3 regions of the Brachybacterium sp. AOP25-B2-12 genome follow, and region 2 is predicted to be linked to each of the others. Evidence: riboswitches for the same ligand, from Rfam matches in the RefSeq annotation. Region 2 holds a riboswitch; each other region holds the start of a gene.

Evidence for each region. Region 2 has a riboswitch for thiamine pyrophosphate ahead of thiO (glycine oxidase ThiO). Riboswitches for the same ligand answer to the same signal wherever they lie in the genome.
Region 1: linked by a shared signal. The riboswitch ahead of ACT3TZ_RS09480 (ECF transporter S component) and the one ahead of thiO (glycine oxidase ThiO) in region 2 are both predicted to bind thiamine pyrophosphate.
Region 3: linked by a shared signal. The riboswitch ahead of ACT3TZ_RS13050 (TenA family protein) and the one ahead of thiO (glycine oxidase ThiO) in region 2 are both predicted to bind thiamine pyrophosphate.

The regions. Positions count from the first base shown of each region.
Region 1 is NZ_JBQSXW010000011.1:21,049-26,717, reverse strand. It holds gene ACT3TZ_RS09485 (ATP-binding cassette domain-containing protein) at 1-1,294, opposite strand, end outside; gene ACT3TZ_RS09480 (ECF transporter S component) at 1,405-2,058, opposite strand; TPP riboswitch at 2,122-2,227, opposite strand; gene ACT3TZ_RS09475 (hypothetical protein) at 2,257-2,859, opposite strand; gene ACT3TZ_RS09470 (M13 family metallopeptidase) at 2,864-4,882, opposite strand; gene ACT3TZ_RS09465 (hypothetical protein) at 4,975-5,669, opposite strand, start outside.
Region 2 is NZ_JBQSXW010000015.1:66,891-72,559, reverse strand. It holds gene ACT3TZ_RS11610 (DUF1345 domain-containing protein) at 1-37, shown strand, start outside; gene ACT3TZ_RS11605 (MarR family winged helix-turn-helix transcriptional regulator) at 60-551, opposite strand; gene ACT3TZ_RS11600 (MFS transporter) at 686-1,783, shown strand; gene thiE (thiamine phosphate synthase) at 1,871-2,644, opposite strand; TPP riboswitch at 2,680-2,785, shown strand; gene thiO (glycine oxidase ThiO) at 2,779-3,903, shown strand; gene thiS (sulfur carrier protein ThiS) at 3,900-4,142, shown strand; gene ACT3TZ_RS11580 (thiazole synthase) at 4,325-5,164, shown strand; gene ACT3TZ_RS11575 (ThiF family adenylyltransferase) at 5,377-5,669, shown strand, end outside.
Region 3 is NZ_JBQSXW010000020.1:40,530-46,198, reverse strand. It holds gene ACT3TZ_RS13065 (undecaprenyl-diphosphate phosphatase) at 1-22, shown strand, start outside; gene recQ (DNA helicase RecQ) at 96-2,006, shown strand; gene ACT3TZ_RS13055 (TenA family protein) at 2,103-2,753, opposite strand; gene ACT3TZ_RS13050 (TenA family protein) at 2,750-3,412, opposite strand; TPP riboswitch at 3,512-3,604, opposite strand; gene ACT3TZ_RS13045 (hypothetical protein) at 3,856-4,089, opposite strand; gene ACT3TZ_RS13040 (hypothetical protein) at 4,174-4,365, opposite strand; gene ACT3TZ_RS13035 (hypothetical protein) at 4,362-5,420, opposite strand; gene ACT3TZ_RS13030 (hypothetical protein) at 5,428-5,669, opposite strand, start outside.

The DNA of each region.
Region 1 (5,669 bases), on a different contig from region 2:
GACGCTCCGCGAGCGCGGCCACGACGGCGAGGCGTCTCTGCTCGCCCCCGGACAGCGCATAGGGGCTCGCCCGCTCGAGATGCTCGAGGCCTGCCGCAGACAGGAGCGCACGGGCGTGGTCGGGGTCGGTGGCCCGCGGGGAGGCGGTGGCCTCGGCCAGCACGGTCGGGGCCACGAACGAGTGCTCCGGATCCTGGGGCACCCAGGCGATCCGCCCCGCGCCCGGACCGGTGATCGTGCCGCCGCGCGCCCCATCGACCCCGAGCACGACCCGCAGCAGGGACGTCTTCCCGCTGCCGCTGGGACCGGTGACGGCCACGAGCTCGCCGGGGCAGACGCCCAGGTCCAGGTCGGTCAGGAGAGCGGGCCGGGGTGCCCGGCGCGGACCGCGAGAGCCGCGCACGGCCACCGAGAGGCCACGGAGGCTCAGGACCTCGTCGCTCCTGACCGCACCGTCCGGCCCGGCAGCCCCGACCGGCCGGTCCAGCCCGCCCACTGTGTCCGGTCCGCCGATCGCTTCCGGCCCGCCCACCATGTCCGGTCCGCCCACCGTGTCCGCCGTGGCGACCCCGCCCGGCGTCGCCGACGCGCCGGTCGTGCCCGCGTCATCTGCGCTCTCGACCGCTGTGCCGTCGCCGCCCTCGGCCGGCGGCAGTCGCAGACCCGCCTCGAGCAGGAGGTGCCGCTGCGAGGCGAGGAGCTCTGCGGGCGGCCCGTCGGCCACGACGTGCGCCTGAGGGCCGAGCACCACGAGTCGATCGACGTGCGGCAACCAGGGCCCGACGCGATGCTCGGCCACCACCAGGGTGCGGCCGTGCACGGCCTCGAGCACCGCGGTGCGGACGCGGGCGGCCGCCTCGGCGTCGAGCATGCTCGTCGGCTCGTCCAGGAGCAGCGCGCCGGGTGCCAGGGCCAGCGCCCCCGCGAGCGCGATCCGCTGCTGCTGGCCGCCCGAGGCGTCCAGGCACCGGTCCCGGGCCCCGACGTCGACCGAGGCCGCCCGCAGTGCCCGGGTGACGCGGTGCTGGATCCCTGCGTGGTCGGCACCGATGTTCTCGGGGCCGAAGGCGGTGTCGCGGCCCACCGTCTCCCCGACCAGCGCGTGCACGGGGTTCTGCAGCAGCAGACCGCGCTCACCGGGGCGGGACGGCGCGGTCACCGTGCCGGTGAGGTCCCCGCCCGTGGGGTCCAGGAGCCCTGCCAGCGCCGTGAGCACCGTCGACTTGCCGCTGCCGCTGGCACCCGCGAGGAGCACCCGCTCGCCGGGGGCGATGTGCAGGGTGAGGTCGTCGATCGTGGGCAGACGCCGGGTGGCGGGGCGCCACGAGACCCCGTCCAGCGCGAGCTCGACGGGGTGCTCGGCGGCGTCGGGTGCCCGGTGCTCCGCCTCCGTGGTCGGCGCGCTCAGACCAGTCGCTCCTCGGCGCGTTCGGTCCCGGCCGGGAACGCGTCGAGCGCGCCGGTGCGGGCGAGCGCCCGCGTCAGCGCCCAGCCGACCACCCCGGCCAGCACGATGCCCGAGACGAGGAAGAACACCAGCAGCATGAGGCCGAAGAAGGTCGAGAACTCCGGGTAGTAGGCGAAGCGCTCGTAGACCCATTCGAAGGCGGCCGCGAGGACACCGCCCAGCATCGCCACGGGCAGCGTGAAGCGCCGGTAGGCGGTCAGCAGGAAGGCGAGCTCGACGCCACCGCCCTGCAGGAATCCGGAGACGAGGGTGCCGAACCCCCAGTGACCGCCCAGCAGCGCCTCCAGGCACGCCGCGATGAGCTCGGCGAGCAGGGCCGCGCCGGGGCGGCGCACCACGAGCGCGGCGACGATCGCGGGCAGGAACCAGAATCCGGTCAGCAGACCGACCAGCGGTCGGAACGCCGCGAACAACGGGTCCAGGAGGGTGTAGAGCTGGCCGTAGCCCAGGAACGCCACGCCGAAGGCCACGCCGATCGCGACCGTCACGACCAGGTCGATCGTGCGGTACTTCAGCAGGGGGCGCGAGGCCAGACCCGCGCCGCGGGAGGACGGGGGCGCGGTGCGCTCCGTCGAGGTGGTGGTCATCATGAGCTCCTTCCATCGGGGGAAGGGCCGTCGCACACGCGCACCGGAGCCCGGCGCGAGCGTGCCACGAGAGAAATCCCGACTCCCTACGCCGGTATTGACCGGATCAGGTTCGAGGGTCTGCGCCGTTCACGCACTCTCAGCACCTCGTGGTGCTCCCCTGTCAGTGGATGACGAGCAGATCCTACCCCGTGCACGGGGCTACGGGCGGCGACGCCCCCGATGGATCAGGGCGTCCAGCGCCTCGGCGGTCGCCCGGGGGTCGTCCGCCGACAGCAGGTAGTTCTCCGCACCGCGCCCCACGATCTCGACCATCGTCCCGGCTCGGGAGACCACCATCCTGGAGCGGCGGCGCTGGTCCCCGGGTGTGAGGATGCGGCGACCCGGCAGAGCGGTCACGTCCCCGGGCATCGGCGGCAGGAGCAGGCCCGCGCGGCGTCCCACCCCGCCCACGGTCGCGCCGAGCCGCTCCGCGGGGATCGTGCGCAGCTGCACGCCGCGGAAGTCGGGGAGCGGCCAGGTGCGCTGGCGCCAGAACCCGCCCAGGCGCACCGTGACCCCGTCGGTGTCGACGACGAACGTCGTGCGCAGCCCCATCCAGGTCCATGCCGCGATCGACAGGAGCGCGACGAGGGCGAACACCGCGAGCGCCGGCCCGCTGGTCATCCCGCCCAGCAGGGGCACCACCGCCAGGACGAGGGCCGCGCCGACCACGATCCCCACGCGCGTCCAGCCCACCACGCCCGGGGTCGTGGTGCCCCGGTAGACGGCGGAGTCGGCGCCGGACCCGGCGTCGTCGTTCACGCGGTCACCAGATCCGCACGCGGTCGGCGGGGGCGAGGTACAGCGCATCGCCCTCGATCACGCCGAAGGCGTCGTAGAACGCGTCGATGTGGCCCACGGGCACGTTGCACCGGAACTCCGCGGGGGAGTGGGGGTCCGTGGCCAGACGTCGCACGGACTCCTGGGGACGGTTCTTCCCGCGCCACACGGTGGCCCAGGACCAGAACAGCCGCTGCAGACCGGTCAGGCCGTCGAGCTCGACGGCCGCGGAGTCCCCGGCGGTGCGCAGGTAGGCCTTGACGGCGATCGACAGCCCACCGAGGTCGCCGATGTTCTCCCCGATCGTCAGCGCGCCGGAGACCGTGTGCGAGTCGTCCAGCTCGCGGGGGCTGAGCTCGGAGAACTGGGCGATCAGGGCGGCGGTGCGCCGCTCGAACTCCTCGCGGTCGGCCTCGGTCCACCACGAACGGAGGTTGCCCTCGCCGTCGTACTTCGAGCCCTGGTCGTCGAAGCCGTGTCCGATCTCGTGGCCGATCACGGCGCCGATCCCGCCGAAGTTCACGGCGTCCTCGGCGTCGGCGTCGAAGAACGGGGCCTGCAGGATCGCCGCGGGAAACACGATCTCGTTGGCGCCCGGGTTGTAGTAGGCGTTGACGGTCTGCGGGGTCATGTGCCACTCGTAGGGATCCACGGGCCCGGCGACCTTGGCGTACTCGTAGGCGGCGTCGAAGCGGCGGCTCGCACGGACGGTGGCCACGAGGTCCTCGGGGTCCACCGTGAGTCCCTCGTAGCTGCGCCACCGCTCGGGGTAGCCCACCTTGGGGGTGAAGCGCTCGAGCTTGTCGAGGGCGCGCTCACGGGTCTCGGGGGTCATCCAGTCGAGGTCCTGGATGGACGCGCGGTAGGCGTCCAGCAGGGCGGTGACCAGGGCGTCCATGCGCTCCTTGTGGGTGGGCGGGAAGTGCCGGTCGACGTACTGGCGTCCCACGTCGAACCCGACGGCGCCCTCGACGAAGGCGACGCCCCGCTTCCAGCGCTCACGCAGCTCCTCGGCCCCGGACAGCACCCGCCCGGAGAAGTCGAACTCCTCGGCGACGAGATCCGCGGGCAGGTACGGGGCGTAGGCCGAGACGGTGTGCAGCGCCAGCCACGTGCGCAGCACAGGAAGCGGCGTGCCGGCCCACACGGGGGCGGCCGCGGACAGGAACTCGGGCTGGCCCACGTTGACCACGTCGAAGGCGACGGCGTCCGCGCCGGTCCCCTCGACGTAGGAGTCCCAGTCGAAGCCGGGGGAGGTCGCGGCCAGCGCCGCGCGGTCCATGGGGTTGTCGGACTTCTCGGAGTCCCGCACCCGGACGACGTCCACGTGCGCATGCGCGATCGCGGTCTCGAGCTCCAGGACCGCACGGGCCATCTCGTCGGCGTCGCCCTCGAGGAGACCCGGGCGGCCCTCGAGGCCGGCGAGCCGGGCCAGCTGTGCGAGGTGGTGGACGTAGGCCTCGCGGACCTCGGCGTAGCGCTCGTCGCGGTAGTAGGACTCGTCGGGCAGCCCCAGGCCGCCCTGGTGCAGCTTGACCTGGTAGCGCGTGGAATCCCGGTCGTCGGTCCACACGTAGGCGTGGATCAGCGAGGTGCCGGCGTCGGGAGAGGCGGTCAGACGCGTCAGCGCGGCGAGATCGGGCGTGTCCCCGATCGCGGCCAGCAGCGGCTCCAGCGGTGCGGTGCCGCGCGCCTCGATCGCCTCCTCGTCCATGAACTGGCGGTAGAGCGCGCCGATCCGTGCGGTCGCGCCCTCGGCGGCGTCGTCGGCCGCGGCGTCCTCGATGATCTCGCGCACCTGGGACTCCGAGAGGTCCCGCAGGCGGCGGAACTCCCCGTCGCTCGACCGGTCGCCCGGGATCACGTGGTCGCGCAGCCAGAGGCCGTTGACGTGTCCGAAGAGGTCGTCCTGGAGACGCACGGACGGGTCCACGGCGCTGCGGTCGAGGCCCGCGGCGAGGGTTCCGGCGGAGTCGGGTCGGGTGGTCGGTTCGGTGGCGCTCACGGGTTCTCCTCGGTGCTGGACTGCGGGGTCGGTCGGGCGGTTCCGGTGCTCGTGCAGGTGCGGTGCTGCGGGGTCGTGCGCCGCGCCGCGGGTCAGGCGGACAGGGAGGCGAGGAGGGCCAGCGCCGCGGTGAGCAGGCCGATCCCCAGCGGGGCGAAGGCCCAGGGCGATCCGGTCCGTGCCGACGGGGCGCGGCGCTGCAGGGCCAGGGTCGAGAACCCGGTGGCCACCGACAGCACGATCGTCGCGACGACCATCACGGGCGACGCCGCGACCAGGACGGTCGCGCCGAGCTGGAAGAGCATCAGCCCCACCACGTCGGCGGCGCGGATCACCATCGAGCGGCGCACGGACACCCGCTCGAGCAGCAGGGTCGCGACCATCTCCTGGGACCAGGACGACGGGGAGGCGATGCGCTGCCGAGCGGAGGCCAGCTGCACCGTGGTCAGCACCACCCACACGAGCGCGCAGCCCGCGCCGACCCACAGCCCCATGGGACCGCGGGCCTCGGCGGGCCACAGCACGAGCGCCAGCAGCACCGCCGCGACGCGCAGCACCTCCTCGAGCACCGAGCGGGCGGTCAGCAGCCCGGGATGCAGTGCGAGACGGGCGTGCGAGCGGGAGACGAACACGCTGGTGGCCACGAGCACGGCGAGCTGCAGGCCGCCGAGCACGGTGCCCACGAACAGCACCAGCGGCGTCGAGGGGGTCGCGGCGAGGCACGCGATGAGCATGGCCAGACCCAGCGCGGGGACCACGAGGGTCAGGACCGAGAAGCCCCGGATCA
Region 2 (5,669 bases):
GGTGAACCTCGTGGCGGGGGTGTTCGGGCTCGGCTGAGCGTGACGTGGCGTGCCCGAGGTCACCGGGCGCCGAGGGTCGCGGGCTCCGCGCTCTCGTCGTCGGTCGGAGTACCCGGGGCTCCATGCAGCGTGTCCACGAGCCCCCGCAGCTCCGGGGTCTCCGCGGCCCGCGTCAGCGTCTCCTCGAGCACGCGGTCGTGGGTGGGGCGGGCGGACGCCAGCAGCTCCTGGCCGGCCGGCGTGAGCTCGGTGTAGATGCCGCGACGGTCGTCGGCGCACAGGATCCGGGTGAGCAGCCCACGGTCCTCGAGCCGGGTGACCAGGCGCGTCGTCGCGCTCGCGGAGAGGGCGGCCGCGCGGGCCAGCTGCTGCATGCGCATGTGCCAGCCGTCCTGACGCCCGAGGGCCTCGAGCACCGTGTACTCGACCACCGACAGGCCGTGCTCGGCCTCGAGCGCCATCCCGAGCTCGCCCTCGATGAGTCCGTGCAGCGCGACGAGGCGGCGCCATCCGCGCGCGCGCACCTGCACGGCGTCGTCCCTGATGCCCATGTGCGACTCCTCGTGCTGCTCGTGATCCGTCGTCCACTGTACCGGGGCTTGCGCAGAAAGAGAGCGTCTGCAACCATCTCTCACGATTGCGTGTGCAACTAGTGCGCGCGCGGACTATCGATCGAGGTGGACACATGCCCAAGGCTCTCTACGCCCTCGCGCTCGGCGGCTTCGGGATCGGCCTGACCGAGTTCGTGATCGCCGGCCTCCTGCCGGAGGTCGCAGCGGACCTCGGTGTCACCGAGCAGCTCGCCGGAGGGCTGATCTCCGGCTACGCGCTGGCCGTCGCCGTCGGCGCGATCGCCCTCACGGCGGCCCTGGGCCGGATCGACCGCAAGCGCGCCCTGCTGGGGCTCATGGTGCTGTTCATCGTCGGCAACCTCGTCTCCGCCCTGGCCCCGACCTACGGCCTCATGCTGCTGGGCCGGATCCTCGCGGCGCTGTGCCACGGCGCGTTCTTCGGGATCGGAGCCGTCGTCGCCGCGGACCTCGTCCCGCCCGCCCGCCGTGCCGCCGCGATCGCCCTCATGTTCACGGGGTTGACCAGTGCGAACGTCCTGGGCGTCCCGCTGGGCACGTTCCTGGGCCAGGCGGCGGGGTGGCGCTCCACGTTCTGGGCGATCTCCGGGATCGGCGTGCTCGCCCTTCTCGGGATCGCCGTGCTCACGCCGCGCGTGGCCGCCCCCGAGCGCACCGGATCCCTGCTGGGCGAGTTCCGCGTCTTCGCCCGGCCCCAGGTGTGGCTGTCGGCCGTCGTCACCGTCCTCGGCATCGGCCTGTTCGCCGGCAACCTCCTGGGCGGGCGCGCCGCGGACCGCGACCTCCCGCGCACCCTGATCGTCGTCCTCGCGGCGCTGACCGTCGTGCTGGCCGCCTTCGCACTGCTGGTCGGGAACCAGGTCGCCGCCGTCGCGGGGCTGCTGCTCATGGGCGCCTTCGGCTTCGCGACCGTGCCCGGGCTCCAGATGCGGATCCTCGCGCACGCCCAGGAGGCCCCGACGCTCGGCTCCGGCGCCAACATCGCCGCCTTCAACATCGGCAACGCCCTCGGCGCCTGGCTGGGCGGCCTCGCGATCGCCGCCGGGCTCGGCTACGCCTCGCCCCTGGCCGTGGGGTCTGCCGTCACGGCGCTCGCGCTGATCGTGCTCGTGGTCGCCACCCGGGTCCGCGGCGGGGAGTACGCCCGACGGGCCGTGGCGGCGCAGGAGCCGGAGATGGCCGGCGCGCGGTGAGGCCCTCGGGCGGGGCGACGCGCCCTCCCCGGGGGCCGTGGCCGATGGGGCACGGCGTGTCGTCGGCCCGGGCGCCGGTCCTCCCGGTCAGCCGCCGGTGACGGCGGCCCGCAGCGCCCGCGCCGCGGCCTCGGGATCCCTCGCCTGGGTGAGGGCGCGGACCACGACGATCCTGTCGGCCCCCGTCGCGAGCACCTCGGGCACCCGCGCGAGGTCCACGCCGCCGATCGCGAAGAACGGCGTGCCGCCCAGGGCGGGATGCGACGGCGCGGTGACCGCCCCGATCGGCTCGGTGTCCGTATCGGTCCGGGCCACCTCGCGGCGGTGGCGCGCCACGGCCCGGGGCGGCTCGAGTCCCACGGCGGGCCGATCGGGCTTGGTGGGCGTGGGCCAGATCGGGCCCGTGCAGAAGTAGTCGATCTCGGGGTCGTCGTGGGCGGTGAGCGCCTGCGCGAGGGTGCGGGTCGAGCGGCCCAGGATCACGTCGGGACCCACCAGGGATCGTGCATCGTGCGAGGTCAGATCCCCCTGACCCAGGTGCAGGACGTCCACGTCGGCGAGCACCGCGACGTCCGCGCGATCGTTGGCCGCGAGCAGCGCGCCGTAGCGGTCCGCGACCGGGCGCAGCGCCCGCAGCGCCGCCACCTCGGCGCGGGCCTCGGCACCCTTGTCCCGCACCTGGAGGACGTCCACCCCGCCGCGGAACACCGCGTGGGCGAAGCGGACCAACCCTTCGGGGCCTCGCGACAGGTCCGTGCACACGTACAGCCGCGCGTCGGCGAGGCGTGCCCGACGGCGGCGTCCCACCGCGGGACCCCCGCGTCGTCGCTCCCCGCTGCTCCCCCGTCGGCCATCGTCCATGGGGCCAGCCTTCCACAGGTCCGAGCGGTAGGATCACCGCGTTCCGTGGGAGCCCGAGCACCGGGCTGAGAGGGCGCGAGGCGCCGACCACCAGCACTGGATGCGGGTCATGCCGCCGTCAGGAGGATCGCCCGATGCACGTCGTCGTCGTGGGAGCCGGGATCATCGGCCTGCTCACCGCCCTCGAGCTCTCCGAGCGCGGGCACCGGGTCGACGTCGTCTCGACCGGGATCGCCGAGGGCGCCACCCACGCCGCCGCCGGGATGCTCGCCCCGGCCGCCGAGGTCCAGGTGGGCCAGGGGCCCCTGTGGCAGCTCATGCGCGAGGCCGCCGCGGACCACCGCGCCCTCGCCGCCCGCATCCCCGCGCTCTCCCGCGTCCTGGACCACCCGCTGAGCGCGCGGGACGCCGGATACCGCGAGGACGCCACGCTCGTCGTCGGGCGCGACCACGCCGATGTCGCCGGGCTCCGCGACCTCGCGGTCCTGCAACGGGCAGCGGGCTCGGAGGTCGACGAGCTCACCGCGCGCGAGGCCCGCCGCCTCGAACCCGCGCTCGGCCCCGGGATCGCCGGTGCCGTGCGCATCGCGGCCGATCACCAGGTCGATCCGCGCCTCCTGGCCCACACCGTGCACGCGGTGCTGGGCGCCCGGGGCGTGGGCATCGAGCTGCGGAGCGTCGAGGACCTCGACGCGCTGCCGGGGGACCGGATCGTGCTCGCCGCCGGGCTCGGCGCCCCGGGAATCGCCGGACCGCACCGCGCCCTGGACCTGGCCCTGCGGCCCGTGCGCGGCGACGTGCTGCGCCTGCGGGTACCGCGGGAGATCCTGGCGCCCGGGGAGGAGCACCTGCTGACGGGCACCGTGCGCGCCGTCGTCCGCGGGCGCCCCGTCTATCTCGTGCCGCGCGACGGCCTGGGTCTTGTCCTCGGCGCCACCAGCCGGGAGGACGCGCTGGCGGGGACGTCCGCCGGGGGAGTGCTGCAGCTCCTGCAGGACGCCGCCGAGATCCTGCCGGCGATCCGCGAGACCGAGCTGGTCGAGACCACGACCCGCGACCGCCCCGGCACCCCCGACGACCTCCCGCTGCTGGGCCCGGTGCCCGGCGATCCGCGCGTGATCGTCTCCACCGGCTACCACCGACACGGGATCCTGCTGTCGGCCTGGGCCGCACGGCGCACCGCCGACCTCGTGGACGGCCACCCCGATCCGCTGCCCGGGGCCGTGCGCCCCGAGCGCTTCACCAAGGAGGACGCATGAGCATCGCCCTGACCGTCAACGGCGAGAGGGCCGAGGTGCCCGGGGGCTGGACCGTCCGCGACCTCGTCGCCGACCGCCTCGGCCACGAGATCGGCGAGGACGGCCTGGCCCTGGACGGCACCGCCCTGGGGGTCGCCGTCGCCGTCGACGACGCCGTCGTACCCCGCAGCCGCTGGGCCGCACGACCGCTCGAGGCCGATGCGCGGTGCGAGCTCGTGACCGCGGTGCAGGGGGGTTGAGGATGAGGACGACGCACGATGCCGCTGTCGGGGAGGGTGTCGCCGGAGCCGGAGCCGGAGCCGGAGCCGGAGCCGGAGCCGGAGCCGGAGACGGTGCTGGAGCCGGTGCCGGTGCCGGCGGCGGGGCGGCTCCGATCGAGGCGGGCGGGCCGGATGCCGCGCGCGCACCGCGGGATGCGGAAATGTCGGGCCGGGGCGAGGCCACGGCCCGTGTCGACCCCGAGGACGATCTGCTGGTCGTCGCCGGCGACCCGATCGCCTCCCGGCTCGTCATGGGCACCGGCGGTGCCACCGACCTCGCCGCGCTGGAGCGCGCGCTCGTCGTGTCCGGGACCGCGCTGACCACCGTCGCGATGCGCCGCTACAGCGCCGACGTGGGCACGTCGGTGTTCGGCCTGCTGCGGGACCTCGGGATCCGGGCGCTGCCCAACACTGCCGGCTGCTACAGCGCGCGCGACGCCGTGCTGACCGCGGAGCTGGCCCGTGAGGCGCTCGGCACCGACTGGGTCAAGCTCGAGGTGATCGCCGACGAGGACACCCTCCTGCCCGACGGGCCCGAGCTGCTCGAGGCCACCGCACAGCTCGTGGCGCGCGGCTTCACGGTCCTGCCCTACACGAACGACGATCCCGTGCTGGCCCGCCGCCTCGAGGACGTCGGGGCCGCCGCGGTGATGCCGCTGGGTGCGCCGATCGGCACCGGGCTCGGGATCCTGAACCCCCACAACATCGCCCTCATCGCCGAGCGCGCCGCCGTGCCGGTCGTGCTCGACGCCGGGGTGGGCACCGCCTCGGACGCGGCGCTGGCGATGGAACTGGGCTGTGACGCCGTGCTGGTCGCGAGCGCGGTCACCCGCGCGCAGGACCCCGCCGCGATGGCCGAGGGGATGGCGCTCGCCGTGCGCGCAGGCCGCCTCGCGGCCCGGGCGGGACGGATCCCGCGACGACGCCTGGCCCGGGCATCATCGGCTGTCGACGGCCTGGTCGAGACCGCCGGGTCCTCCCGTGAGGCGGAGTCGCTGTGACCGGGGACCGGGCCGGGATGCCGGGTGCCCCTGGGTCCCTGACGGCGGCATCGGCGTCCGGGAGCCCCGGGACCTCCGCGACCTCCGTCGTCGCCGAGAACACTGCGGTCCCTGCGGTCCCTGCGGTCCCTGCGGTCCCTGCGATCCCTGGGGTCCCTGCGGCCCCTGGGGTCTCTGGGAACCCGAGGAGTGGCGCGCCCTCGGCTCCCGCCGTGACCGCGGCACCCGTCGGGACACATGGATCCGACCTACCGCCCCTGGTCGCACCGGGTCCCGAGCTCACCGCGGAGCAGATCGCACGATATCGGCGCCAGATCACGCTGGCGCAGATCGGCCTGCTCGGCCAGCGTCGCCTCCGCGCCGCCTCCGTGCTCGTCGTGGGAGCCGGAGGCCTGGGCACCCCTGCCCTGCAGTACCTCGCCGGGGCCGGCGTGGGGACCCTCGGCATCATCGACGACGACGTCGTCGACGTGACCAACCTGCACCGGCAGGTGATCCACGGGAC
Region 3 (5,669 bases), on a different contig from region 2:
CGCGGGCGTCATCGTCGCCTGATCCCGGCTGTTCCCCGGGCGGGCGCCCTGTGGGTCACGAACCCTCCACACCCCTCGCCGCCTACCCTGGATCCATGACCGACGGTCCAGCCCCCTCAGTGCTCGATGCCATCACCAACGCCCCGGACCCGGTCGACCCCCTCGCCCCCGCGCCCCAGCAGGCGCCCTCCCCCGCCCTGCACATCCTGCAGACGGTCTTCGGGTACGACGCGTTCCGCGGCGAGCAGGCGCAGATCATCGACCAGGTCTCCGGCGGCGGGGACGCCGTGGTCCTCATGCCCACCGGCGGCGGCAAGTCGCTCTGCTACCAGATCCCCGCGCTGCTGCGGCAGGGCACGGGGGTCGTCATCTCCCCGCTCATCGCGCTCATGGCCGATCAGGTCGCGGCGCTGGACCAGCTCGGCATCCGCGCCGCGGCTCTGAATTCGACCCTGGAGCTGCACGAGGTCCAGGCCGTCGAGCAGCAGCTCCTCGCCGGTGAGCTGGACCTGCTGTACATGGCGCCCGAGCGCCTGGTTCTGCCGCGCACCCAGGACCTCCTGCACCGGGCGCAGATCGCCCTGTTCGCGATCGACGAGGCCCACTGCGTGTCCCAGTGGGGCCACGACTTCCGGCCCGACTACCTCGGGCTCTCCGTGCTGGCCGATGCGTTTCCCGAGGTCCCGCGCATCGCCCTGACCGCCACCGCCACCGGCGAGACCCACCGGGAGATCACCGAGCGGCTGCGCCTGGGCGATGCCCGGCACTTCGTCTCCAGCTTCGACCGGCCCAACATCCAGTACCGGATCGGCCCCAAGGACCGGGCGCGCGAGCAGTTGCTGCGCCTGATCCGCGCCGAGCACGACGGCGACTGCGGGATCGTCTACTGCCTCTCGCGCCGCAGCGTCGAGCAGACCGCCGCCTGGCTCGTGGACCAGGGCGTCCACGCCCTGCCGTACCACGCGGGTCTCGACGCCCGCGTGCGTCACCACAACCAGGAGCGGTTCCTGCGCGAGGACGGCCTGGTCATGGTCGCCACGATCGCCTTCGGCATGGGCATCGACAAGCCGGACGTCCGGTTCGTGGCCCATCTGGACCTGCCCAAGTCCATCGAGGGCTACTACCAGGAGACCGGGCGCGCCGGCCGCGACGGCCTCCCCTCGACCGCCTGGATGGCCTACGGCCTGGGCGACGTGGTCAACCAGCGCCGCTTCATCGATGCAGGGGACGGCGACGAGCAGTTCAAGCGCAACGCCCGCGCGCACCTCGACGCGATGCTCGCACTGTGCGAGACCGTCACCTGCCGCCGGGTCCAGCTGCTCGGGTACTTCGGCCAGGAGTCCGAGCCCTGCGGCAACTGCGACACCTGCCTGCACCCGCCCGAGACCTGGGATGCGACCGTTGCCGCGCAGAAGCTGCTGTCGGCGGTGATCCGCCTGGACCGCGAGCGTGATCAGCGCTTCGGCTCCGGGCAGGTGATCGACGTGCTGCTGGGCCGCGAGAACGACCGCTCCCGGCAGTCCCGCCACGACCAGCTGAGCGTCTGGGGGATCGGCCAGGACCTCTCCGAGCGCCAGTGGCGCACGGCCCTGCGTCAGTTGCTGGCCCGCGGGATCGTCGAGGCCGTGGGCGACTACGGGGTGCTGGTCCCCGGCCCGAACGCCGGCCCGGTGCTGCGCGGCGAGACGACGGTGCAGCTGGCCGTGGATCGCGCCCCCGCCAAGGCGGGCGGCTCGCGCTCGTCCGGGTCCGGGTCGCGCTCCCGGGCGGCCGATGCCCTCGAGCCCGCCCAGCGGGAGATCTTCGAGGCCCTGCGGGCCTGGCGGACGAGCGTGGCCCAGGAGAAGAAGATCGCCCCGTACATGGTGTTCAGCGACGCCACGCTGGTGGGGATCATCGACGCGCATCCGCCCACCGTGGGGGCGCTCGGCCAGGTCAGCGGGGTGGGCGCCAAGAAGCTCGCGGAGTACGGGGAGGCCGTGCTCGGGGTGCTGGCCGACGCCTGAGTCCGGGGACCTTCGTCCGCACTGGAGGCACAGGCGGCCCAAGCCCGCTCAGTGCCGTGCCCGTCCCGCTCGGATGCACCGAGGCCCCGTCCGGCCTCACACGAGAGCCTGTTGCCAGAACTCCGCCTCGAGCCGGGTCGCGGTGCCGAACACCTCCACCAGGTGGGCGATCCGCCCCTCCGAGAGCGGGCCGCCTGCGAGATGGTCCAGATGCTCCTCGGCCCGCCGGGACGCCGCCTGGAAATCCTCCCCCGCGTACTCGGCGATCCATTCCGCGTACGGATGCTCGGGGTATTCGGCCAGGCGCGGTGCGAGCTCCCGGCCGATCTCCGCGTAGCCGATCGCGCACGGCGCGAGCGCGACGTCCAGTTCGAGCAGGTCACCGGCCATGCCCGTGTCCAGCACGTAGCGGGTGTACGCGACGGTGGCCTGCTTCTCGGGCACGGCTGCGAGCTGATCCGGCTCGATGCCCGACCGTCCGGCCAGGCGCACGTGCAGGCTGGTCTCGGTGATCGTCGTGGCCAGCGCATCGGCGGCCTGCGCGATCTGCGCGGCGTCGCGGCTCTTGTAGACGGCCAGCGCATTGGCGCGGGCGAAATGCAGCAGGAACCGGTAGTCCTGCAGCAGGTAGTCCTGGAAGGCGGGCAGCGGCAGGGTTCCGTCGCCGAGGCGCTCCACGAACTCGTGGCGCGTGTACGCCAGCCAGTCCGTCTCGTTCTCCGCCCGCAGCAGCTCGAACAGGCTCATGCGGGATCCCCCGCGAAAGGGTGGGCGTACGCGGCGTCGAAGAACGCCAGCTCGAGGTCCACGGCGCGGGCGAAGAACGCCCGGGCGGCCTCCGGATCGGCCGGCCCCACCCGGTCCAGCTCCGCGGTCAGGAACGCCACGACGTCACGGAACGCCGGATTGTCGTGCAGGGTGATCCAGTCCGCGTGGACGAAGCTCTGAGGTCGCTGCTGGGGGGCGTTCTGCGCCCAGTCGAGGTAGAGCCCCTCGACCACGGCCAGCACACCGAGGGCCGCCGAGTAGCTCCCGGTCGCGGCCGCCTCCCGGAAGAGTGCCGTGAACCCCGCGGTCGCGGCCGTGTCGGGCACCTGCGCGCGGGCGTCCTCGGGCGCGCCGAGTGCCTCGAAGGACCGCAGGAAGTAGGTGTTCTCGTCGCCTGCGACCTCCCCCACGAACTGCGACAGGCGGATCCGCGCCGCGAAGGTGTCCGCCGACGCGATCGCCGATCCCAGGAGCACCAGGAAGCTGTCGAGGAAGCGATGGTCCTGGATCAGGTAGCCGGCCATCACCGGATCCGGGACGGTGCCCTCGGTCAGCTCACGGACGAACCGGTGCCCGGTGGCCCGCTCCCACGTCTCCTGGTTCTCGCGCCGCAGCGCCTGGGTGAAGGTCTCGGTCATGGCTGCCTCTCCGTGGGCCCCGCAGGGCCGCGTCTCGGTGACGGGGCGCAGAGCCCCGGGATGGAGACACAGGGTCGGCGGACGTGCGGGCAGACCCCGGCAGACCGTCCATGACATCCCTCCGCGAGTACGAACTCGATCAGGTTCCCGGGTGTGATCTCAGCCCCCGATGGGGCACCCCGTGTCGAGGTCGAGCGTACGGGGTGGGGGCGCGGGTGGCCAGGGAGCGCAGCTCCCGGCCCCCGGGACGACTGAGGCCCGCGGACGACGAACCGTCCTGGTCCCGTGACCCCACGTGCCCTCAGCCCACGGCCCACAGCCCACAGCCCACAGCCCACAGCGTCGATGAACCTGTCACGGCATTCGACCGGCGATCTCCCCTCATCCGGAGCAGCGCACGATCCTCTGACGGCGGTCTTCCCGCCCAGCACTGCCGACCGGTCTCAGCCGACCACTCCTCCCAGCGCAGGAAGTGCCCCGAGGGCGCCCGTCGACCCTGCGCTCGTGAGGAAGGAGAAGCACGCCGAGATCCCCGTGAGGACGAGCCAGACGGCGATCACCACCAGCACGAGCTTGACGATCAGCCACACCAGGGCGCGTCGGCGGGCGGATTCCTCCGCTGTCCGCGGGACGCTCGTGTCCCGCTCGGGGGGTTCACGCAGCTGCTGTTCGGTCACGGGACCCTCCTCGGGTTTGGGGAACTCGTACGGGTTGCAGGGACGGGGCGGCGCATGGGTGCCCTTCTGGCGCGCCGACTGCGGTCAGAGGTCACGCGAGGCCTCCCGGATCTCCTGCTGCGCTCGGGACTCGGCGACGTCGAGTGCGACCGCCGCGACCACCAGGCCGTCGACGACCTCGCGACGGAATCGCCTCGACGCCGCGTCCTGCCACGCGGCACCTATGTCCTCCGAGGTCCGGCGCAGACGGTCGGCACCGTCGCGGATCTCGCTCATCGGACACCGCCGTCCACCCGCACGCCGGCGTCGTCCGCGGCATCGCCCGCCAGACAGCGGACCGGGAGCTCGGTGAGCCCGGCCCGCTGGGCCGCGGCGACGTGCCCCCTGCCCGCCACGACGTGCAGGGGCGGCCCGGGGAGCACGGTCACCGGGTTCTCCAGCAGCCTGCGCACGACCTCACGCAAGGTGCGTTCACCCGACCGGCCGGATGCCGCATCGGCAGCGTCGATGCGCCGTTCCCAGTCCTCGCCCGCGAGGAGGGGAGGCAGGGCGTTCTCGAAGCGCTCGACGTCCCAGCGGTCGCGGGCCGAGCATTCGTCCGAGCCCACCGTGTCGATGTCGCGGAGCGGGACTGTCGTCAGCCCCCATCGGCTCTCCCATCCGGCGATGGCAGCATACGATCCCGAGCCCCCGGCGGCAGCTCCCGCACCGGGACCGCCGGACGACGCGGCGGACGCGCCGGGAGCTGAGCCGTACGCCCCGATCGCGTGGTACTCGTCGAGAAGACCGGAGAGCCGACCGAGCTGTGCTCGCCCCCGCAGGATCAGCGCGCCGCTGATCCCCACGTAGCTCAGCGCCGAACGCCGGTAGCGCTCGGAGGCGGCGTGGATCCTCTCCCCCGCGGCTCGGCACCGCCGCATCGCCTCCTCCGCCTCGGCGAGGGCACGGCGGGCCCGGACGACCTGCTGCTCGGCACGGGACTCATCGGACCGGGCCGCGGACAGCGATCCCTCCGCCGCCCGCAGCCGGGCCAGACCAGGACCCGAGTAGCGAGGATCCGGGTCCACGGCGGCATGGGCGCGGCTGACCTCGACCTGCGCCGCCTGGACCCGCGTCCGCGCGGCCGAGAGCGCACCTCGGGCGGACCCGAGCTCGGATTGCGCATCGTGATGATCCGCCCGTCGGCCCTCGAGCGCTTCGGCGGCCCGGGCCTCGTGCGATCGCAGGGAGCTCCGGGCGGCCGCATCACCGGCGATCATCGCCGCGCCGAACACGGCGATCCCGCGCGCGGAGCGCTGCAGCGCCTCCTGACTGGAATGGGCGGCGGTCATGACGCGCTCACCGCAGGAACTCGCGCAGGGTGCGCGCCTTGGAGTCGACCTCCCGGGAGTGCTCGCCCAAGGCATGGGAGAACCTCCGCATGCCCTTGACCGCCTGGCGCACATCGTTGTCGATGCGGTCCTTGACCCCATCGCGCCAGTCGATCGTCTCGAGCGTCCGCTCGAGCTCCCGGTTGAACCGCTCGACGTCGTCCTGGATCCCCCGGAGACGTCGGGCGAAGCGCTCGAGGTCCTCGGGGC